One region of the Paenibacillus sp. NRS-1782 genome, then DNA from elsewhere that is predicted to be linked to it. Evidence: predicted binding sites of a transcription regulator. Region 1 holds the regulator's gene; the other holds the start of a gene.
What was found. Region 1 encodes LexA, which represses DNA repair genes until DNA is damaged. Its sites were predicted from a motif close to CGAACATATGTTCG; they were not measured.
Positions count from the first base shown of each region.

Region 1 (11,914 bases):
TCGGGATATCAATATTCGCATTTTTCAAATCCTGTGCAGTCAACACCATTTGTTGAGCGGATTTAACAAGCAAACCGGATAAGCCAATCGCGTCGGCCTTTTCTTCACGGTAAGCCTCAATAATGCGTTCTGGTGGTACTTTTATACCCAGATTTACAATATGGTAACCATTGTTGGATAGAATAATCTCCACCAGGTTTTTACCGATGTCATGCACATCACCTTTGACCGTAGCCAGCAAAATCTTACCTTTGACCGAGGATTCATTTTTTTCCATATACGGTTCCAAGAAAGTAACCGACGCCTTCATGACTTCAGCGCTTTGCAGCACCTCTGCAACGATCAATTCGTTGTTGTTAAAGAGACGTCCTACCTCTTCCATCCCCTTCATCAGCGGTCCATTAATAATCTCCAGCGAAGAATATTTGGCAAGCGCTTGCTCCAGATCCGGAATCAGGCCCTCCTTACTACCCTCTACTACATAGGAAGCCAGCCGCTCTTCGAGCGAGAGATTGGACACCTTCTCTTTTTTCTCCACTTTCTTATTACGGAAAGCAGCTACAAAAGCGGATAAAGTATCGTCGTTCGTTTTATAAATCAGGTCTTCGGCGAGCTTCCGTTCATGCTCGGGTATCGAAGCATAACGTTCGAGCTTCTCCGTATTTACAATCGCATAGTCCAAGCCTGCTTTGGTACATTCGTATAGATAAACGGAATTGAGCACTTCACGACCCGCCTCCGGTAAGCCAAAGGACACGTTACTGATACCCAGAATGGTGTGAACCCCTGGAAGTGCCTCTTTAATAATCCGAATCCCCTCAATCGTTTCCTTGGCTGAACCGATGTACTGCTCATCACCTGTTCCCACGGGAAATACGAGGGTATCAAAAATAAGATCCTCGGGTGCCAGACCGTAACGGTTCACCAGCAGATCATAAGAGCGTTTGGCCACTTCAAGCTTATCCTCACGAGAAATAGCCTGACCACGTTCATCAATGGTTCCAACAACAACAGCCGCGCCGTATTTATGAATAAGAGGTGCCATTTTCTCAAATTTCTCTTCGCCATCCTCCAAATTAATGGAGTTAATGATCGCCTTCCCTTGCGAATATTGCAAGGCGGTATCAATAACCTCGATATCCGTGGTATCAATCACGAGAGGGACTTTTACCTTATTCACAACCAGCTTCAAAAAGGCTTCCATATCCGTCATTTCATCGCGGTCCGGGTCCTGTACACAAATATCAATGACATGTGCCCCACTCTTTACCTGAGCACGGGCAATTTCAGATGCCTCTTCATATTTGCCCTCCACGATCAAACGCTTAAATTTGCGGGAGCCAAGAACATTCGTTCGTTCACCAACCATATAGGGACGATTCTCCTGTTCAATATATACAGGCTCAATACCCGATACAGCCGGTGGGTGATGGCCTTCCAGCGGACGCGGCTCAAACTGCGCCATACGTTCACTCATAACCCGGATATGCTCAGGCGTGGTACCACAGCAGCCTCCTGCAATATTCAGCCAACCTTTTTCGGCAAAAGCGGCCATTTTACGGGCCAATGAATCAGGTGATTCATGATATTGACCGTTTTCATCAGGCAAACCTGCATTCGGATAACAGCTAATGGCTGCTGAGGACATATCGGAGAGAGAGCGAATGTGATCCCGCATAAACTCCGGTCCTGTAGCACAATTCAGCCCGATCGACACCGGGTGCAAGTGTTCCAGCGAAATGCAGAAGGATTCGATATTTTGCCCTGCCAAAGTCGTTCCCATGGGTTCAATCGTTCCCGAAATCATTATGGGAAGCTCGATACCCGTCTTCTCAAAAGCCTGCCGAATTCCAATACTTCCGGCTTTGACGTTAAGCGTATCCTGCGAGGTCTCCAAAAGCAGGGCATCCACGCCGCCTTCAATTAGCGCCAAGGCTTGCTCTTCATAGCTCTCAATTAGCTCCGCAAACGTAACACCACCTGTCACGGATAATGTTTTCGTTGTCGGTCCCATAGCTCCTACAACAAAACGAGGCTTGTCCGCAGTACTATACTTATCTGCCGCGTTACGCGCCAGTTTAGCGGCAACCAGGTTAATTTCACGGGCGCGCTCCGGTATATCGTAATCCGCCAAAACAACGGATGTCGCTCCAAAAGTGTTCGTTTCAATCAGGTCTGATCCGGCCTCCAAGTATGCTTCATGTATCCCTTGAATGACATCCGGTCTGGTTAAGACCAACATCTCGTTGCAGCCCTCCAGCTCTTCCCCGCCAAAATCGTCGGGGGAAAGATCCTCTTGCTGGATCATGGTGCCCATGGCCCCGTCAAGAATGAGTATTCTTCGTTGTAATGCATCCTGTAAGCTAACTTTATCCAAAATCTCTTCACCCCCGCAAAACGTTAAATCCTAGTTTAGCAGAAACCGTATCATTTAGATAGATTGAAGTAAAAACATACGTTTTATACAGCCTCTTCTGCACAAAAACGACTCTCGATATTCATTTTTACAGTTTGCAGCATAATGAGACGCACTTAGGTCGGTGTTCTTTTATATTGGAATAGGACGAACCGTCATTTGCAACATAAAATGTTTCAAACCTATATTGTACAACGATTCAAGACATGATATTCTGTATACAACATTAAACCAAGTGGAAAAGAGGGATAACCTATGGCTGAAATCTTAATACGCAATACGAATGTACGAATTAGCGATGAAGACAAGGTCCGTGAATTTTTGGAGAGTCAAGAGGTATTGTACGAGCATTGGGATGATTCCAAGCTATCCGGGGTGCTGCAAGAAAATTTCACCCTGACAGATGAGCAAAAAGTAGCTGTTCTAAACACTTTTGAAGCCGAAATCAAGGACTTAGCCGCCCGCCGTGGGTATAAAATATGGGACGTTATCACCTTGTCCGAAGCAACGCCGAATTTAGACGAGCTGCTTGCCAAGTTTGAGCAAATTCATACTCATACCGAAGATGAAATCCGTGCTATTGTAGCAGGCAAAGGCATTTTCATCATTAAAGGTCCTGAAGAAATCGGATATTTTAATGTCGAGCTTTCACCTGGTGACGTTATTTCCGTACCAGAAAATATTCCTCACTTCTTTACCTTAATGGAAAATCAGAAGATCGTCGCAGTACGTTTGTTCATCGAAGAAAATGGGTGGATTGCCGAACCGTTTGAAGATCCATCGTTTATTAAAGCATAATACTACATTACGAATCCATCCAAAGTGGATAAAGCAACTCCCTCTGCTCTGAGATACCTGAGCGGAGGGAGTTTTTTGGGCTTGTTACTATAATAAGATCCGAAAAGCACTTACTTAAACGATTGAATAATTCCATCCAATTCAGAAAGATGCTTAATTTCAAACTTTGGCTTGATTTCTGTAGTATTGGTTTTGGCGTTGCGGTTCACCCACACGGAGTGCACACCTGCCGCCAGAGCGCCTTGAATATCAGTCGTCAGCTTATCCCCCACCATTAAAGCATGTTCAGGCTCAATACCGAGAAGCCCCAAAGCATGTAGAAAAATAGACGGGTCCGGCTTACCTTTACCAAACGAACCTGAAATAACAACGTCATCAAAAAATGGAGCTAGCTGCGGAACCCCATCCAGCTTTTCCTGCTGTAGATCAGGGGAGCCGTTTGTCAACAAAAGAAGCTTATACTTCCCCTTTAATTGCTCCAGAATCTCAAATGTTTCTTCATAAACATGGGGACGGGTGCGTCTTTCCAAGGCAAATTGCGTTGCCAGTTTTTGCGCTAACTCTTCATTATCTATCCCCAACTGTTGCAGACCTCTACGCCAAGATTCCTTTCGATAAGCAGGGGCCAACTGTTCCAATTGCCGGAACTCAGGCTGCTCTCCTGACTTAAAATTCGCCCACAATCCCTCAAACGGATTAATGCCAATCAATTGAGTAAAACTAAAGGTTTCATAAGACTCATACAAAGCACGCGCTTCCTTGCGGACTGCTTCTTCCAAAGCCTTCGGATCAACGTCTGCTTCCAGGGAACCTGTCTGGCACGTCGCGTCAAATGCCTCTTCTACACTACGCTCATCCCACAGAAGTGTATCATCAAGATCGAACATTACCGCCTGAATCGTCATCTGAATTATCCACTCTCTTTCCACTTTATATGTACGCTTGTTCTCCCATGTTGAGCCTACAAGCATTCCAATTATTATGTGCCCATATTAATCAATAGGCCGCAATGTGTTATATGAAATAACATCATGCGACCTTATTTACAGAGGCTACAGGTCCACAAACAATTTAAACGATTCGTACCAACAGAAGTCGCTATTTTTTGTCTACTTGAACCTGATTAGATAGCGCAAACTTCTCAAGCCGCTCTGCAATGGCATCCGTATCATAACGGCCCAGTGATTTTGTAAAAATAAAGTTGCCACCCTTACCTTTTCTTTCAACCGTTACGTAACCCTTTTCAATCTTGATGGCTTTCATATCCTCTGTCGTCATTGGACGCTCTCTGCCACCCTTCAACATATACAGCGTGCTCTTTCCAACCTTCAAATAAGGACGGCGTATGAAAAAGATAACTGCCAGCATCAAATACAAGCCAAATACAAGCCAGTCCATGCCGCGCATGCCAGTCTTAGTCAAAAAATAACTCATGAGCATGTACAGAACTGCAAGTCCAGCCAACATGATTGGCACGGTAATATTACGTCCACGGAAAATATCCATTGCAGAACCGGCACCACTAATGGTTTGGATGCCTTGTTTTTTGCGCGATTTATTCAAATGCGCTGTGTTTTTGCGTACTTTTCTTTCAAATGATCGGGCCATCTCTCAATTCCCTTCCCAAATATATTGCTTAAAAACAATTGCCACCCATCCTAATCTATATAGATACCAAAATAGATACCTTAAAAAAACGAAAAGCAAATTACGCGGGCTAAGCCGCTTTAGCGACATTAATGCGTCAGCCCACCATTTCCCTTCGACGTATCTTCGTCCACAATTTCAATCGTATCAAGTTGCTGCCGGAAATTACGGCGAATGTTATCCAAATAAATTTCCCGAAGATTGGCGCGCTCTGTTGTTTCCTCTTCAGTCAATCCTTCGGCTTTTGCTTTGCGAGCCAATTCATTGATGCGCTGTACCAAGCTGTCTATATCCAAATTCTGTCCCCTCCATATAAGCAAAGATATAATACACTTTGACATGTAGAAAAGAGCTTGTCAAGGTTCCCTCATTACGTCCTCTGACAAGCTCTAATCAATCGTGACAGATCAGAAATGCGGAAGCTTTAAAAGCTGGCCTGCCTGCACTCCCCGATCTTCCAGTCCGTTAATCCGAACAATTCCATCTATATATACCCTTGTATCCATTCGTTCCGGTTTATGATTGGAGGCAATCTGCCACAATGTATCCCCAGGTTGTACAATAAGTTTGGTTACCTCTTCATTAGAAACCGAAGGGGCCGCGAATACCGTCAGCACACCTGCATCCGCAATCCAGAAAACGGTAACCAGAATAAGAAGTTTGGACAGAAGACTATTAGAAATGGGCCGTACAAGCTGTGCCTCTCTCTCATTACGGACATTTTGCATCTTTTCTAAATTCATTGGAAAAATACTTTGATATGTGCTATATTTCATCATTGTCTACGTCCTCCAAACGTTTGTTCCTATGTTTTTCACAATATAACACGAACATCTGTTTTGTTCAATAGAAAAGAGAACAAAAGTTCGCGATTGTTTTTTAGGGATTATTTAGAACTTACGTTTGTACGAACGGAGGTTCTATGCTATAATTTTCCCAAACGTTACTAAATGGGGTTGATACGGTATGTCTAAGATTTCAAGCCGCCAGCAGGCCATTCTTGAATTTATCCGCAATGAAGTGCGTCTAAAGGGTTATCCCCCTTCTGTACGCGAAATAGGTGAGGCTGTTGGATTGGCCTCCAGTTCTACGGTTCACGGTCATTTGGATCGTCTGGAGAAAAAGGGACTGATTCGTCGTGATCCAACGAAACCGCGGGCCATCGAGTTACTCGGCCAAGACGAATCGGATAACAGCAACTTGATTAATTACTCAATTAGTCGTGTTCCGGTCGTCGGCAAAGTTACAGCTGGTCTGCCTATTACAGCAACAGAAAATATTGAAGATTACTTTCCTCTTCCCCAGCATTTTGTTGGTGAGGATAAAATATTCATGTTATCTGTTGTAGGAGAAAGCATGATTGAAGCTGGTATTGCCAACGGAGATTATGTCATCGTACGTCAACAGCAGACAGCCGATAATGGCGATATTGTCGTGGCCATGACAGACGAGGACGAGGCTACTGTTAAAACTTTTTACAAGGAAAAAGATCATATTCGACTTCAACCGGAAAATCCGGCCTTTGAACCGCTTCGTCTGACGCACGTCAGTATTTTGGGTAAGGTTGTAGGACTCTTCCGGGACTTCCACTAATTTTTCATTTTTCAGCCCCGTTATTCTTCCGCTACAACAAAACCGGCTGCCCATGGCAAGCCGGTTTTGTATTGATATTATGTACACAAAATGTTTCTCACAGCTATTCTTTTTCCTTTGATAGCCCATAGATAGACGGTTTATACCTACTAACTTCATTCTTTACTATTCTGCTTATGCTAATCTGCTGGAACTTTCTCCTACAATATAAAGTGGGAAAAGATAAGACAGGTAAGCATAAGTTTTTTTACATTCTGTATCTCCATACTTTATTAGTTTCTGAATATTAGAATCATAGGTGATAGCTTCTTTTTGCTTTTAATAGATTTATGCCGATACATGCTAGCGCTACTGGCATATGAATAAAGTAGACCTTAGCAAAGGAGATAAGCATATGATCAAAAATCGAGTCAAAACGTATAAGCATCGTATCGGCAAGAACAAATTTCTGGTCGTAAAAGTCTTTCAGGCCGCATCCGCCGAAACAAGAAGCGGTAACGCACTAGCCACCAATGCATTGAACATCAAAATTTCCAAACGTAACCGTAAGCATAAACACTTCTAAAATTCATCCGTACCTTCATTTCTTGTGAAGGGAGGTGATATCATGTGTAAAAGACATTTCAAACGTCACGTGAGAGGAAGAGGATTATCCATCCGTTCAAATCAGAGAGCTATTGCACGTGCTAGAGGTAACGCATTGGCTGTTAATCTGTTTAGTGTAAATGATAGACAACGCAGACGATAATGATTGTTTTTAAGCGAAAAGTGGGAAGGATTTCTTCCCGCTTTTTTGTGCCACATTCTAGTGTAAAACGGAAGTTGTACAATAAAAAGTGGCACTTTAAATCCCAGCCCTGAGAAAATTCAAAAAAAGCTTTTTTCATGTCTATTCTCCTCCTTGAACTATTGTGTCTTTATCTTTACTGTATGATCATGATCCTTTAGATTCTGAACAAAAATCAGGGTGCTGAATGTCTCTTATGATTCGAATAAGTCGAGTGTTTTGAAAAAAAAGAGCCGCTATCTAGTAGCAACTCCAGTGAAAATTATGTTCGAATTTATGAAACCCATTTCCTCTATAACCTCGCCAAATCGGTGATAAGAGATCGGACACCTCTTCGACGTTTTTGTTATCTCACATTCAAAGTAAGCGTCTTTGAAAATGCCATTAACAATTTTCACCTTCTCCACATTCAGTGTATTACTTCTATCCACATTCAAGAAATGGAACCCATTATTATTTAGAAAGCTTTCCCAATGCTTTAGGGTGCCGATCATGTAATATGTTTTTTCGAATGTGTGAACTAGAATCTGATCCCTCTTACGTCCTTTAGATATAAAAAGAACCTTGTCCACTGGTATGTTTTCGCCCTTGTTCATACCTCGAGAATCATCAGCTGAGACGGTTAAGTTTAGCATTTCATATATCTCCCACTTTATTTCAACAGTTCTTCAGGTGGTTCGGGACTGTGAATCCAAGACAAACTCGCTGTACTCACTGATACAACTGCAAGTGAAGTAAGTAATATGGCAGCATTGTAGTACATGCCAATCTTAAATTTACTAAATTTAGGACTTTTCATTTTTCGCACCTCCTCTCTATTAATGTTAAGCTCTGAACAAAAAAACTAGCCGCTACCACCGGAAAAGCCAGCCACAAATTAAGTGTTATTATTGCAACTCCGCAAATTTTTAACAATGGGTAGTGCCGTTTAGATATACGAGTCTTCCCGTCTATTCTAGACGGAGCATAAACTAAGACAAGTATTATACTTAATATCGAAGTAATAACTATCCAATTATAGTTTAAATTCACAAAGGACAGGGCAGTAAGTAAAGCTGTAGAGACAACAATGCATACTATATTGCTCTTTAAATGTATTCCTCCTACAACTTGACGCAGTATAGAAAAAGATATCATTGCCAGTACAGTTTCCTGCACCTTCCCCGTAATAAATGAAATACCAATAGTTAACAAAATGATGGAAACTGTATTAATCACAACGGCTACTCCATGTTTTAAAACCGCAATAGAAGATGGATGATCCGGTACAACTGTTTTGATATGAGTTGCAATATCAAGAGCAATAGAATCAAGATTTTTTATAATAATCACGCTCCGTTTTTAGCGCATAGTACAGGAACATTCCAGATGCCAAACCTATAAATAAAATACTCAGAGGAAAATTATTGACGTAGAACATAAATGTACTAGCGCCTAGTACCCCAATTATTAAAATAACAACAAGTACATGTTCCCACCTAAAACGCAAGCTTTCATAATCTGCTGTAAAGCCTATTTTGAATTTAAATACTAACCATGATATAGCTAATACCCATGCACTGGTTACCGCTTGAGCTAACGATCCCTCTGGAGAGGTCTCCATGTCTGATGTCAATGTACCAAAGAGCATTACTATAATTATTGCTTGGAGCAGCGTATACAAAAACGTACCTGTAATGGATATAATAGCTGACCAAATAATAGGCATCCTTACAACAGTAGTTATCAATAATGTGAATAATATAATGTTTATACTCGGAGCAAAAAAAGACAACGACATTTCTTCTCTTAACACCAGACTTTGCAAATTCATGATCAGGCCGATAAACAATGCAGGCCAGATAAAATCTAAAGCTCGGATTCTGAAAATAGTAAGCATTAAAACAAACGCCGCAAATGTTTCAACATTAGAAAAAAGCAAGAACCGTATAGGCTCCCACATAACACATATCCCCTTCTCACCATTGTAACCAACACTATAATTCTATATTTGCTATAACAGTATAGAAATACAATTACCTGTTTATTTGGAATATTTTATGTATTATGCTGGGTAAATATTTTTCGCACGTTTCCTTACAATATGTTTATTGCTCTAAGAGCCATATTTCAAAAAAACTCATATTTCACGAGTTGGAAAATACCATCTTCCTCCCACTTTTCGTTGATAAGTCCCGGATCATGGAAAAATGTATCTAGAATTTCATTCCAATTCATACAGGTTCTCTTCTTTAATTATTTAGGATGATACAAACGATCAAAAAAATCATAAAATACAATCAGCCAAAAGAGACAGGACAACATAGTATTAATACACGATGTTCTTGCTTACGGGCTTCGATCCAACTCGCAAACTCTTCCTTGCAATTCTTTTAGTACCTCCAATTGAAAAATGCGGTTTCCCGCCATATAATTTTACTCACTGCCCCCAAACTAAAAATCCCTCAACGCTTAGAGCGCCAAGGGATTCCACATTTTAGTAAAGCGTCAGATATTGATCACGTTCCCATTGATGCACTTGGGTCCGGTACATATCCCATTCAATTTCCTTAAGCTCATAGAAGTAAGCCAGCGCATGGTCACCCAGAGCGTCAGAGATAACTTCGCTTCGAATAAGCTCGGACAAAGCTTCTTTCAAGTCTGCTGGCAGGCTTGGAATCCCTTCTTCAATCCGCTCTTCCTCAGACATAACATAGATGTTACGATCAATCGGAGTTGGCAGAGCCATTTGACGTTTGATACCATCCAAACCGGCTCTCAGCATCACAGCCAGTGCCAAATAAGGATTCGCAGCCGGGTCAGGATTACGAACTTCGACGCGGGTACTCAAGCCACGAGATGCCGGAATTCGAATCATCGGACTACGGTTACTGGCAGACCAGGCAACATAACAAGGAGCTTCATAACCTGGTACAAGACGTTTATATGAATTCACCGTTGGATTCGTGATTGCTGCCATCGCACGTGCGTGCTTAAGAATACCAGCCATATAATGGCGGGCCGTCTTGCTCAATCCGAGTTCGTCTGATTCATCATAAAATACGTTTTCATTGTCCTTGAACAACGATTGGTTACAGTGCATACCGGAGCCATTCACGCCAAACAAAGGTTTTGGCATAAAGGTGGCGTGCAGACCATGCTGGCGTGCAATCGTCTTAACAACGAGCTTGAACGTTTGGATCTGATCGGCAGCCTTAACTGCATCCGCATATTTAAAGTCAATCTCATGCTGTCCAGGTGCAACTTCATGATGGGACGCTTCAATTTCAAAGCCCATCTCTTCAAGCTTAAGAACAATTTCCCGACGGCAGTTTTCACCCAGATCCATCGGTGCCAAGTCAAAATATCCACCTTGGTCATTCAATTCTGTAGTCGGTTCGCCTTTTTCATCGGTTTTGAACAGAAAGAATTCAGGCTCCGGTCCGACATTCATCGAAGTATAACCCATTTCTTCTGCTTCCTTGAGTACACGTTTCAAGATACCGCGCGGGTCGCCGGCAAATGGAACTCCGTCCGGCTTATAAATATCGCAGATCAGACGAGCTACACGATCCGAGGTTACCCAAGGGAAAACTACCCATGTATCCAGATCAGGGTATAAGTACATGTCAGATTCTTCAATGCGCACATAACCTTCAATGGAAGAACCGTCAAACATCATTTTGTTATCCAGCGCTTTTGGCAGTTGACTAACCGGAATTTCTACGTTCTTGATCGTACCAAGCAAATCTGTAAACTGCAAACGAATAAAACGAACATTTTCTTCTTTGGCAATCCGAAGAATATCTTCTCTGGTATAACTCACACTAACCTCTCCCTTTCTGTAACGAGTATTACAAATCAGCTGTTCCATAATCCTTTTAAATAATGAGGCCTGGTCTGCAAGTAAAGCGGTAGTATGCCAAAATGCAGGCAATATATTATCTCTTATTGAAAAAACGTGATAATTCACCTTGGATCAGGGATACCTGTCCCGGTCTTTTACCTGCCACAAGCTGTTGTTTCAGCAAGCGGTGAAGCTGGGTATCGGACATTTCACGACGTTTAACTTCCGTATCTGCAGTAATAACTGTTGCTTCTTCCGATTCCTTGGTGACCGGATTCATGACTTGTTTAATTCCCGCAATGTTAACACCCTTCTCAATCAACGCCTTGATTTCAAGCAAACGCTCTACATCATTAAAGGAAAAAAGACGTTGGTTACCCGACGTGCGGGCAGGAACTATCAAGTTATGTTGTTCATAATAACGAATCTGACGTGCTGACAAGTCCGTTAGCTTCATGACAATACCTATTGGAAATAAGGCCATGTTTCTGCGAATTTCGTCGCCCATTTGTCATCAACCTTCCAGTGATCTATTATTCACCTTATTGTACATTTAGCTGATGCAAAGTGTCAATGACATGTTAGAAAAACTCACAATAATTTACGATCTTTCATGGTTTGTAGGGCCATCAGCACTCCATATTTCACATGAGAGTAGGTTAACCCCCCTTGCATGTAACCAATATAGGGTTCACGAATCGGAGCATCTGCAGATAATTCCAGACTTCCTCCTTGTATAAAAGTGCCTGCAGCCATAATAACCGGATGCTCGTAGCCCGGCATATCCCACGGCTCCGGTACCACATGACTATCCACAGCGGCAGCACGCTGAATTCCTTGGACAAAA
Region 1 covers NZ_JBITPH010000009.1:62,909-74,822, reverse strand. The annotation lists gene metH (methionine synthase) at 1-2,377, opposite strand, end outside; gene ACIFQM_RS02555 (cupin domain-containing protein) at 2,672-3,214, shown strand; gene ACIFQM_RS02550 (HAD family hydrolase) at 3,325-4,119, opposite strand; gene ACIFQM_RS02545 (hypothetical protein) at 4,313-4,822, opposite strand; gene ACIFQM_RS02540 (DUF896 domain-containing protein) at 4,951-5,157, opposite strand; gene ACIFQM_RS02535 (LysM peptidoglycan-binding domain-containing protein) at 5,269-5,637, opposite strand; gene lexA (transcriptional repressor LexA) at 5,828-6,454, shown strand; gene ACIFQM_RS02525 (hypothetical protein) at 6,849-7,019, shown strand; gene ACIFQM_RS02520 (hypothetical protein) at 7,171-7,341, opposite strand; gene ACIFQM_RS02515 (LytTR family transcriptional regulator DNA-binding domain-containing protein) at 7,478-7,876, opposite strand; gene ACIFQM_RS02510 (cyclic lactone autoinducer peptide) at 7,894-8,040, opposite strand; gene ACIFQM_RS02505 (accessory gene regulator ArgB-like protein) at 8,037-8,573, opposite strand; gene ACIFQM_RS02500 (hypothetical protein) at 8,551-9,183, opposite strand; gene glnA (type I glutamate--ammonia ligase) at 9,718-11,046, opposite strand; gene ACIFQM_RS02490 (MerR family transcriptional regulator) at 11,162-11,575, opposite strand; gene ACIFQM_RS02485 (aminotransferase class I/II-fold pyridoxal phosphate-dependent enzyme) at 11,659-11,914, opposite strand, start outside.

Region 2 (11,914 bases), on a different contig from region 1:
GATAATATCCGTTGTCAGCGAAGCATGCGGAACAGCCGCTTTGATCTTCGCCGCCAGCTCCAGAACGCGCTCACGTGTATATTTTCGGTTCATTTTCTTCAATATATCCGTATTGCCGGATTGAACAGGCAGATGGATATGCTCCACCAAATTGCCGCCCTTACCGAGCACTTCAACCAAATGGTCATCAAAATCACGCGGATGTGATGTTGTAAAACGTACACGTGGGATATTAATCTTACGCATATCGTCCATCAGATCCCCGAATCTGTAATTCATATCCTTTAAATCCTTGCCATAGGCGTTGACATTCTGACCCAGCAAAGTAATTTCCTTAAAGCCCTGACGTGCCAAATCCCGTACCTCAGCAATAACATCCTCGGGACGACGACTTCTTTCCTTACCGCGTGTGAATGGAACAATGCAATAGGTGCAAAATTTATCGCAGCCGTACATAATGTTCACCCAAGCCCGCATACCCTCACGCTTCTTAGGCAGGTTCTCGATAATGTCGCCTTCCTTGGACCACACCTCGACCACCATTTCTTTGCTGAAGAGTGCTTCCTTGACGAGCTGCGGCAGGCGGTGGATATTATGGGTACCAAAAATCATGTCGACAAAACCGTGCTTTTGCAAAATCCGGTTGACGACACTCTCTTCCTGCGACATACAACCACATACGCCGAGCAGCATACCTGGCTTCTCTGTTTTGAGATGCTTGAGGTGACCCAGCTCACCAAATACTTTGTCCTCCGCATTTTCACGGATCGCACATGTATTCAGCAAAATGATGTCCGCTTCCTTACGATCCTCTGTCGCCTGATAACCCATTTGCTCCAGCAATCCTTTAATCGTTTCGGAATCATGCTCGTTCATCTGGCAACCGAATGTGTACACGATGTAATGCTTTCCCTCACCGATATGCTTCAGCTCATCCGGAACTGCATTATCGTACAATACCTGTACATCCTCTTTACCGCGTTGCTTTTCTTTTCTATGATTCGGCTCCGCCATAATATTGATTTCACGTCCGCGAATGCGGATCTTCTTGCTATGCTCATCCTGAGAAATGATCTTTGCATCCGAGAAATCAAAATATTTGGAGTAATCTTTCGTTTCCTTGTCCATTCCTTTGGTCGCTCCTTACACCATCTATTTCACGCCAATTACGCTTTTACTGTATCTTTGCATATGGATAGATCTCTTTTAAGCCCGTAAAAACTCCTTTGAAAAACGCATTACACTAAATTATAGCATGATTTATAAGCCATCGCCATATATCCCCGTGAACGCATAATGGGTACGCTGAGAATCTAATGTCCATATTTTTATGGATGACCATTTTGAGAATCCTTAGTATGTAAAAAAGCCCGACTCTTTAGCAAGAATCAGACCCTTTGCCTTTCGGCATTATATACGTATATTAGTCTACGATTTCAGCGTTGTCACCGTTTTTCACGCCGGCTCCGTTCGCTTCATCTGTATCAATGTGCATATCCAAAGCAAAAGAATCGGACACACGCGCAAGAACATTTTCGAATACAAGACCACGTTCGCCGCCGACACGTACTTTAAGCAACTGCTTGTCCTTAATGTCCCATTTCGCTGCATCAGACGTATGGAAATGAATATGACGGGCAGCTACGATTACGCCCTCTTGCAGTTCCACTTCTCCAGCTGGTCCTTTTACTGTGATTCCTGGTGTTCCGTCAATGCTGCCAGATTCGCGTACAGGCGCTTTTACACCGATAGCAAAGGAATCTGTGCGAGAGATTTCAAGCTGGGAAGCCGGACGAGCTGGTCCCAAAATACGAACCTTATCAAATTGGCCCTTAGAACCAATTACGGCTACCGTTTCATTTGCAGCAAATTGTCCTGGCTGGGATAATGGTTTAAATTCCGTCAGTTGATATCCTGCTCCGAACAAAATTTCAATATGCTCTTGAGTCAGGTGAATATGGCGTGCGGAAACGCCGACAGGTACGATTTTACTCATCGTATGGTCACTCCTTTTCTCTATACAATACTTTACACATCTATGCTATTATACGCCTACTTTGCCAAGAAAGAAAAGGAAAGCGGGACAAAGTTCCGTTTTTCGCCCTATTCAGCCTTTAATATCGTGAACTGTCATTTTAGCGAACAGAATAAAGAACAGCATGATTTCAGCTACGATGAGATGAGAGGGAACAACAATAAATATGTTAAGAATAAACAAGACACAGAGGACCCCAGTTAAGAAAAAAATGACTCTAAGACTTGGTTTAAGATGACTTAATCTGTAGCGATGGAATACCAGCAAAACCGACAAAAAGTAAATAAGTACAGAAGCAAAGGTAAAGCAAAGTACAAAGATATAAGCTACTTGTCCCAAAAACAAGAGCTGTATCGAAGCTGCTAGCATGCTAAGTGAAAGATAAATAAACAAATGACCATACATAATCGTCTGCCCTGCTGTTTGTTTTGATTTATCTACGTGCTTCTCCATATTCTCAAAATATTGCCACCAGATTGCGATGACTAATACAAAAGCCAAGGCAGCAAATACAACGGAAGAGACTGTGAAATGATCAGATTGTAAAACAGAAAGCATACTGATTACCGATTCGCCAAGCAGGATTAAGGTGAATTGTGCAAAGCGCTCTAATAGATGCTCCGTATGGATAGGTGTGATCACCAATTTTTTACGACCCATCAAAGGAACCAGGATATCAACAGCAATGCCGACATATAAAATCAAATATCGAACCCAGGATTCAAAAAAGAGGGAGAAACTGGAGATGACTATTCCGATCCAAAAATAGGTACCGAAAAAACGAGCTGTTTCCTGTTTATGACCCGTTTCTTTGGGTGCCGATAGTAAATATTGAACGGCAGTCAAGCCTCTTAAACCAATATAGCCAACAAAAAAAGATACATAATACGCGTCAAAATCTATATTCAGGCTGGCGGTCATAATTAACACGAAAAACAATTGCAGGATCATAAAGATTCGATGCGTCATACTGTCTTGACCAAAACGGTTGTTGTAGACCGTTTGCCCCACCCAAGCCCACCATATCGGAATAAAAATCAAAATAAACTTTGCCAGATGCTCCAAAGAAATACTACCATGTTCAACGTGTAGTAAAACATGAGTGGCCTTGGAGACAGCGGCTACAAACAATAAGTCATAGAAGAGTTCAAGCCAGGTAACCTTTTTTATCAACATTATGTAATGGAGCTCCCCTCTGACAAGGCGGTACAGCATGGTGACTCGTCAGGCTCATCCCAAGGTATGTCATATTTCAGCAAGCGTTGTTTTAGCACCATGCAATACTAGGATGCTCCAATTATTTCGTAATATAACTCACATTGTCAAGGGTATTAAGCAACCAAATGTATATTACATATAGACAAATAATCCATTTTTATCTATATGTACTCTTGATTAAAGCTACTGAGGGTATTATGAAATTGATTCATTTAAGAAGGCATTTTGGAAGGCAGATTTGTTTGTAAATATTCCAGCGCATGTCCTCCCAGCCACCCCTTGACCAGCTCCTCAGAATAATGCTTCAGCAGCAGTTCTGCAAAACCCGGATATTTCCCCGGATGCTCCAGCCCTTGCACATGATACTCAATACCGTCAAAATCAGATCCGAACATCAAATGACGTTCGCCGCCTAGTGAACAAATATGTTCAATGTGTGGCAACAAATCCTCAGCGGTCACCGTACCCTGCTCTTTGAGAAACATTGTGACGAAAGTCAAACCAATCTGTCCGTTACGCGCGATCAACGCACGAATCTGTTCATCCCGAAGATTACGTGTGTGAGGACATACAGCGAAGGCGTTGGAGTGCGAAGCAATCGGCGGTTGAGCTGCCTCCTCCAGCACCTCCCAGAAGCCTTGTACAGACAAATGCGATACATCCAGTAGCAAACCTAATTCATTACAGCGCTTGACCAACTCATGCCCCTTGCGAGTCAGTCCGCCACCCCTCTGCTCCATAATGCCGTCAGCAGCCCAATTTGCATAATTCCACGTCAACCCGATCAATCGGATTCCCAAGGCATAGCACAGTTCAGCATAAAACGGATTTCCTTCCAGCGCTTCCACTCCCTCCAGCGATAGCAGAGCCCACGGTGATCCTTGATGTTGTTTTATTTCATTTCCTTCCGGATGTCCCACTGATGTATCCTTACGTTCTTCCAAGTCTTCCCTCCACAATAGCGGCTTCAACCCGACAGATGGGGATATTATATGCTGTCTGAACAGTTCAACCTGACGAATTATATGCTCAAATCTTGGCGTACCCAGCACCTGGGAAATATATATAGCGAATGTCTGCAAGTTCACATGGCCTTCTAACAAACGCTCTCTTGTAACATCAAGCGAGGGATGACTGAAATCCACCTGCGGGTTAAGCTGCATCTTACACAACACATCACAATGCAAATCGGCAACCGACCATTTCGTGTGTGGTTTACTGTTCATGCATCTTACCTCCATTCATAGATTACAGCGTGATGAAGTTATCTTACAATCTATGTAATAAAGGGCGACTTCCATGCAAAAAAGCCCGTTTACACCATCGTAAACAGGCTCAACAACTAACATTTATTATCTTGGCTCTACAATCAGCTTGATTGCAGTCCGGTCTTCTCCGTCAATAACAATATCCGTAAAAGCAGGAATACAAATCAAATCCACTCCGCTTGGTGCGACAAATCCCCGGGCAATGGCTACAGCTTTAATGGCTTGGTTCAGTGCACCCGCTCCAATCGCCTGCAATTCGGCATTTCCGCGTTCACGCAGTACTCCTGCGAGTGCGCCTGCAACTGAATTAGGATTGGATTTTGCTGATACTTTTAATACATCCATAGTAAGTACCTCCCCTGGGAATGATGATGGTTTGATTCCACTATTAGATGTTATTCGAGGGTCAGCAAAAAATTCCTGCTTTTTGGTGACAGTTTTTCTTATTCTTTCCTTAAGCAGTTTTCAAAAAAGGTTAATCCATCCGCCATTCATCTTCTTTGAGTCTAATTTTCTGAATTTTACGTGCCATACCGTCGTTGTCATTCAACTCTACGCTAACTGCGTGAAAATGCCATTTTCCGTTGTCCGGTTGAAAACGTACCGGAAGCTGAGTCTGAAACTTCTGCAACACGGCGTCTCTCTGCATGCCAAGTACTCCTTCATAGGGACCTACCATGCCTACATCTGTCTGGTACGCAGTTCCTTGCGGTAAAATCGTATCATCGTTGCTCTGCACATGGGTGTGTGTACCAACAACAATTGAAGCACGGCCATCTAGATGCCAACCCATAGCGATTTTTTCCGACGTCGCTTCCGCATGAAAATCAACCAAAATGTGCTTATGCTTCTTGCGCAATTCATCTACGATCTCATCTGCTGCGCGGAACGGGCAATCAATGGGTGGCAGAAAGGTTCTGCCCTGCAAGTTAACGATCGCCAGCTCCTTGCCTCCACCTTTCACCACGGTGTAGCCTCGCCCCGGCGTTCCTGGCGGAAAGTTTGCCGGACGTATGATACGCGGCTCATCATCTATAAAATCAAATATATCCTTATTGTCCCATGTATGATTACCCATAGTAATACCATGTACGCCCCAATCAAAAAATTCTCTCGCGATGGCTGGAGTAATACCTCTTCCTGAAGCTGAATTTTCCCCGTTCACGATAATGATATGCGGGTTGTATTTTGATTTTAGCGAAGGGAGATTTTCCCTTAATGCCTTTCTGCCTACACTACCGAAAATATCTCCAATAAATAGTACGTTGATAGAAAACCCTCCCTGGTATGCCTTACATAATGAAAAGTGGCCCTACAAACAGCGGCCACTTTTCGTTAAATTGCTTTTATTTTGCGTATTCTACCGCGCGGGTCTCGCGAATGACGGTAACCTTGATATGCCCTGGGTAATCCAGTTCATTTTCAATCGTTTTCGTTATATCACGAGCCAGTCGGAATGCTTCCGCATCATCAATTTTCTCTGGCTGCACCATGACGCGAACTTCGCGTCCAGCTTGAATGGCGTACGATTTTTCCACGCCTTCAAAAGACTCGGAAATGCGTTCCAGCTTCTCAAGACGACGGATGTACGTCTCCAGTGTTTCACGCCGCGCTCCCGGTCTTGCTGCCGACAGGGCATCTGCCGCCCCAACCAGCATAGCAATCACTGAAGTCGCTTCGCAGTCGCCGTGATGTGAAGCAATACTGTTGATGACGACCGGGTGTTCCTTGTACTTCTTCGCCAGTTCCACGCCAATTTCAACGTGTGATCCTTCCACTTCGTGATCCAGCGCCTTCCCGATGTCATGCAGCAACCCTGCTCGTCTTGCCAGTGTAATGTCCTCGCCCAGTTCTCCGGCCATCAGACCTGTCAAGTATGCAACTTCCATCGAGTGCTTCAATACGTTCTGTCCGTAGCTTGTACGGAACTTGAGACGTCCCAGGATCTTGATTAAATCCGGATGCAGGCTATGCACACCCACCTCGAAGGTGGCCTGTTCGCCATACTCGCGGATTCGTTCATCCACTTCTTTACGAGATTTTTCCACCATTTCTTCAATACGAGCCGGATGTATCCGTCCGTCCGCTACGAGCTTCTCAAGCGCAGTACGCGCAATCTCTCTGCGAATCGGATCAAATCCGGACAAAATAACTGCTTCCGGCGTATCATCAATAATGAGGTCAATTCCCGTAAGGGTTTCAAGCGCACGGATATTACGGCCTTCACGTCCGATAATCCGGCCTTTCATTTCTTCGTTCGGCAACGTGACCACGGAAACCGTCGTTTCCGCCACATGGTCCGCCGCACAGCGTTGGATGGCCAGTGTGATGATTTCACGAGACTTTTTGTCCGCTTCCTCTTTGGCCTGTTGCTCAATTTCCTTAATCATCTGAGCGGTTTCATGACGAACTTCCTGTTCTACGTTGGACAGAATAATACCTCTCGCATCTTCCGTCGTCAGATTGGAAATACGCTCCAGCTCAGTTACCTGACTCTTGTAAATCAAATCAATCTGCTGCTGGGTTTCATCGATTCGTTTCTCTTTGTTGGCCACTTGTTCTTCTTTACGTTCCAGCGATTCCAATTTTTTATCCAGCGATTCTTCTTTTTGCAGCAATCTTCGTTCCTGTCGTTGAATTTCATTCCGACGCTCACGAGTTTCTTTTTCAGCTTCGGCACGGATGCGGTGAATTTCATCTTTCGCTTCCAATACCGTTTCCTTCTTCAGTGCTTCTGCCTCTTTTTTCGCGTTCTCCACGATTTGCGCGGCAGCTTCTTCCGCACTGGAGATTTTAGCTTCTGCAATAGATTTGCGAATAAAATAACCAATCCCGAACCCAAAGAATAACGCGGCTACAGCAACGAGAACGAACCAGATCGCAGTCATCATCATACTGTTCACCTCCTCGTTGGTTCCTCCAAGGCATTCCTTGGGACTTTTTGCAATTGTCACATTAGCTTTGATCGTCAAACTAAGATAACGGCATGCGGCCGTTTCATTTCATATGCACATGCTTTCACATGTACAATTCCGCTTGGCATAGCGGCATCACTTGTTATTTGGCGATGAGAACGTACCCGTGGACTCCACTTTTTTGGAAGGAAAAAGGGTGTTCCACAAGCATCGTTTCATATATATTTTATTATTTGACAAATGGCATTGTCAAGGGAATGCAAACTTTAGTAGATTACCATGTGGCTTTCCATGTGATAACCAGCTTATCCTATTCGCTTATTCCAGCTAATGGATGCCCGGCTGTTTAACAGCTATTCATCCCACAGCGATAATTCCTCGTCATCGGAAGCCCCGTCTTGCTCGGCCATCGTAAGATGATTGACTACGCGGCGTGTCATTTCCCCCGAATATCCGCGTCTCATGAGAAAGGGGTACGTTTTCCGTTTCTTCTCCATTATATCTCCACGCACCTGATTCCATTTTTTGCGTCCGACTATCAAAGCGCTCTCCCATTCCTCTTGATCGCTGACCTCACCTAAAGCTTCCCCGATAGAGGCTTTAGAGATGCCCTTTTGACGCAGTTCCTGTCTTACCCACATCTTCCCCTTCCGCTGGCTCGTTACGCGCTGCCTTGCCCACTGACGAGCGTACAGATCGTCATCCACAAGTTGCTCCCGCTCCAAACGGTTCAATACTTCATCAATAACAGCTTGACCCATTTCCTTTTGCGTCAAACGCTGCTCAATCTCCTTACGTGTACGTGGCTTTCGTCCCAAATAACGAAGCGCGTGCACGTATGCCTGTTGCTTTTCGTCCGCCAGAACGATTTCTTCCAGTTCCTTTTTGACGAAAGTCGTCCCTTTGAACATATTGTACTTGATCATTACATCTTCCAGTACAGACAATGAATACAGGCCAAAATGAATCGTGTATCTTCCGCGTTTCCTCCCCTGCCCCTGTTCCACCCTCGTAACCATCAATTCCTCATGATCAGGAAAAAGGGAAATTCCTTGCTGCTCATTTTCCTTCGAAGTGTGTTCACCTTCAGCTTCCAATTGCAATGTGTTTCCCCCACTTTGATATACACGAAAGCAAGCTGAGAACGCCCGCCACGCTAAAGTAAAATGTAGCTGACACCGCAGGCCACATTCGATGCAAAAATGCCCTGCACAACTGTGCAGGGCATCAGAATCATGCTATTCAAACGGCTGTGTCATACCCCTGGCTCCAGTTCACAAACCAGGATTCACCAAGATTTACTCGAGCTCCAGCAATTCCTGTTCTTCCTTGGCTTGCTGTGCCAATTCTTCTTCTGTCGGCGGAGCTACCGTCGCAATCAAATTGCTGGCCACCCGAATTTTTTGTTCGATCGTACTAGCAATGTTCGGATTTTCCTTCAAAAATTGCTTCGCATTTTCACGTCCCTGACCTAGTCGTTCACCTTCATAGGAATACCAGGCTCCGCTCTTATCGACAATGTCATACTCCGTACCAATGTCGATCAAACTGCCTTCCTTGGAGATACCTTCACCGTACATAATATCCACTTCCGCCTGACGGAAAGGAGGTGCGACTTTGTTCTTCACCACTTTAATACGTGTGCGGTTACCTACAATGTCATTACCACTTTTCAAGCTTTCAATGCGGCGAACATCCAAACGAACTGTAGAATAAAATTTCAGAGCTCGTCCACCTGGTGTCGTCTCAGGGTTACCAAACATAACACCTATTTTTTCACGTAATTGGTTAATAAAGATAGCAATGGTATTCGACTTGTTAATAGCACCGGACAGCTTACGCAATGCCTGCGACATTAAACGGGCTTGAAGACCAACATGGGAATCTCCCATTTCACCTTCAATCTCCGCTTTTGGCACAAGTGCCGCTACAGAGTCAACAACAACAATGTCTACCGCTCCACTACGTACAAGCGCTTCGGCAATCTCAAGTGCTTGCTCTCCTGTATCTGGCTGCGATAGCAACAACTCATCAATATTGACACCCAACTTGCTAGCATACGACGGATCAAGCGCATGCTCGGCGTCGATAAAAGCGGCTTGTCCGCCTGCTTTTTGTACCTCTGCTATAGCGTGAAGAGCTACTGTTGTTTTACCAGATGATTCTGGTCCATATACTTCAATAATTCGGCCTCTCGGGAAGCCACCCGTTCCTAACGCAATATCCAAAGCAATCGAACCACTGGGAATTGTTTCCACTTGCATGTGGGTGGACTCACCCAACTTCATAATGGAACCTTTACCGAATTGCTTTTCTATTTGACGGAGCGCCATATCCAGCGCAGCACGACGATCTGACAATAAACTCACATCCTTCGTTGTTTGTACTTTAATAATACCTTGTTTTGACACGCTTGCCAAGCATTTTTTCGAACATACATTCGTTTTTTTGTTTACGCAGTTCTCTTCTATACTTCCATCTGTCTCTTAAATCAAAAAAGAACCGCAGGCAAAAAGGCTTTTGCAACGGTTCTTCCGATAGTATGATTATATCATTAATCGTTTACCTAAAACAACTCTATGAAAACTCGTGTCGGATACAGATCATTAAGAGAGCTTCTCATTTTCCACCAGTCTGCGCCATAATCTGTACAGGATTGCTTTAACAGACCGCAGACGAATCGTTTCACGGTTCCCACTCAGCTTCAGCTCGTATACCTCAGTCTCCTTATCACGCTCAGCAATACCGATATAAACCAGACCAACCGGCTTCTGCTCAGAATATCCGGGTCCAGCTACACCTGTAACCGAGAGTCCGAAATCAGTGTTCATGACCAATCTTGCCTGTTCAGAAAGCACAAGGGCTACTTCCTCGCTTACTGCGCCGGGCGCATTGTCCCCCTCCAAATAATCATGAGGCACGTTGAGCAGCTTTTTCTTCAATTCATTGGAATAACACACGATACCGCCCTGAAACATAACTGAGCTGCCCGGAACGGAAGTGATGTGCTCCATCAGCATTCCACCTGTGCAGCTTTCTGCCGCGCTGACAGTCAGTCCGCGATTGGACATCAAATCCACAATAACCTTCTCCAGCGTGACGTCCTCGCTCGCATACATGTATTCCGAAAGGCGCCGCTGAATTTCTGCTTCTGTAGCCCCTAGCTTGACCAATGCCTCGCTCTCGTTGGCCGCCTTGGTGGATATACGGATTGTGACCTCTCCCTCCTTGGCATAAGGAGCAATGGTCGGGTCTGTCTGTGATTTGATCAGATCCAATAAGCGGGTTTCGAGAGCTGACTCGCCGATTCCTGCAAACTTTAGCATTTTCGAATAAATCGGCAGTTCCTCACCACTCAGTGCTTGCTGGAGCAACCAAGGTTTCGCCTGATTCTTAAACATCGGTTTGAGTTCCTTCGGCGGTCCAGGCAAAACCACATAATATTTACCATCCTGTGCAATCGCATCGCCAACAGCCAGACCTGTCTCATTTTCAAGAGGGGTAGCCCCTTCAATGGAAAGCGCCTGACGCCGATTATTTTCGGTCATTTCCACCCCGCGATTACGGAAAAACTGTTCCAGCTTATCCATAGCGAGACGGTCTATATGCAATTTACGCCCCAGCACAGCGGCGATTGCATCTTTCGTCAAATCATCCTGAGTCGGTCCCAAACCGCCCGAGAACAAAATAATATCCGCACGCTTCTGAGCCAGACGCACCGCTTCCTGAAGTCGATCCATGTTATCGCCAACAACCGTCTGAAAATATACATCAATCCCAATCGTAGCCAACTCTTGCGACAAATATTGGGCATTTGTGTTCACAATTTGTCCGAGCAATAATTCAGTTCCTACTGCGATGATTTCAGCTTTCATCGTTTCTGCCTCCTGTAGAGCGAATGTTGTGGGAATTATGCAAAGAAACAGCAATAAGCAAACTCCCTATCGCTGTTCCCATGAAACTTATCCTATTAGACCTTGGAGGAGCGGAGTAAATGACTGTTCTTTACAAAATAGTCAATTCCCGAGTAAATAGTAATAAACGCAGCCGCCCATATCGTTATTAAATCAAACGGAATACCCAGAAAGACAAACGGAAAATTATTAATGAGCAACGCTACAATGGCAACAATCTGGATAATGGTCTTTAATTTGCCCCAGTTGCTTGCAGCGACCACAGAGCCATCCAATAAAGCAATTTGACGCAGACCAGTAACCGCAAACTCACGGCTAACAATGACAACAACAATCCACGAATCAATCTTGCCCATTTCCACCAAAGAAACCAAAATAGCAGTTACCAGAAGCTTATCCGCAAGAGGGTCCAGTAATTTCCCCAAGTTGGTGACCATGTTATTTTTACGGGCCAAGTATCCGTCAAGACCATCCGTGCTGGCGGCTACGAGGAAAATGATAGCCGCCATCAACTGATTATACGGCAGCTCGAAAGCTCCGATCTCAATCGGCGGCGGATAGAAA
Region 2 covers NZ_JBITPH010000013.1:944-12,857, reverse strand. The annotation lists gene miaB (tRNA (N6-isopentenyl adenosine(37)-C2)-methylthiotransferase MiaB) at 1-1,128, opposite strand, end outside; gene pduL (phosphate propanoyltransferase) at 1,424-1,996, opposite strand; gene ACIFQM_RS04955 (low temperature requirement protein A) at 2,108-3,211, opposite strand; gene ACIFQM_RS04950 (dipeptidase) at 3,466-4,479, opposite strand; gene ACIFQM_RS04945 (stage V sporulation protein S) at 4,606-4,866, opposite strand; gene ACIFQM_RS04940 (TIGR00282 family metallophosphoesterase) at 4,997-5,791, opposite strand; gene rny (ribonuclease Y) at 5,868-7,412, opposite strand; gene ACIFQM_RS04930 (regulatory protein RecX) at 7,790-8,539, opposite strand; gene recA (recombinase RecA) at 8,735-9,796, opposite strand; gene ACIFQM_RS04920 (competence/damage-inducible protein A) at 10,043-11,311, opposite strand; gene pgsA (CDP-diacylglycerol--glycerol-3-phosphate 3-phosphatidyltransferase) at 11,407-11,914, opposite strand, start outside.
Region 2: the regulator LexA is predicted to act here: its motif matches at 9,866-9,879, upstream of recA (recombinase RecA).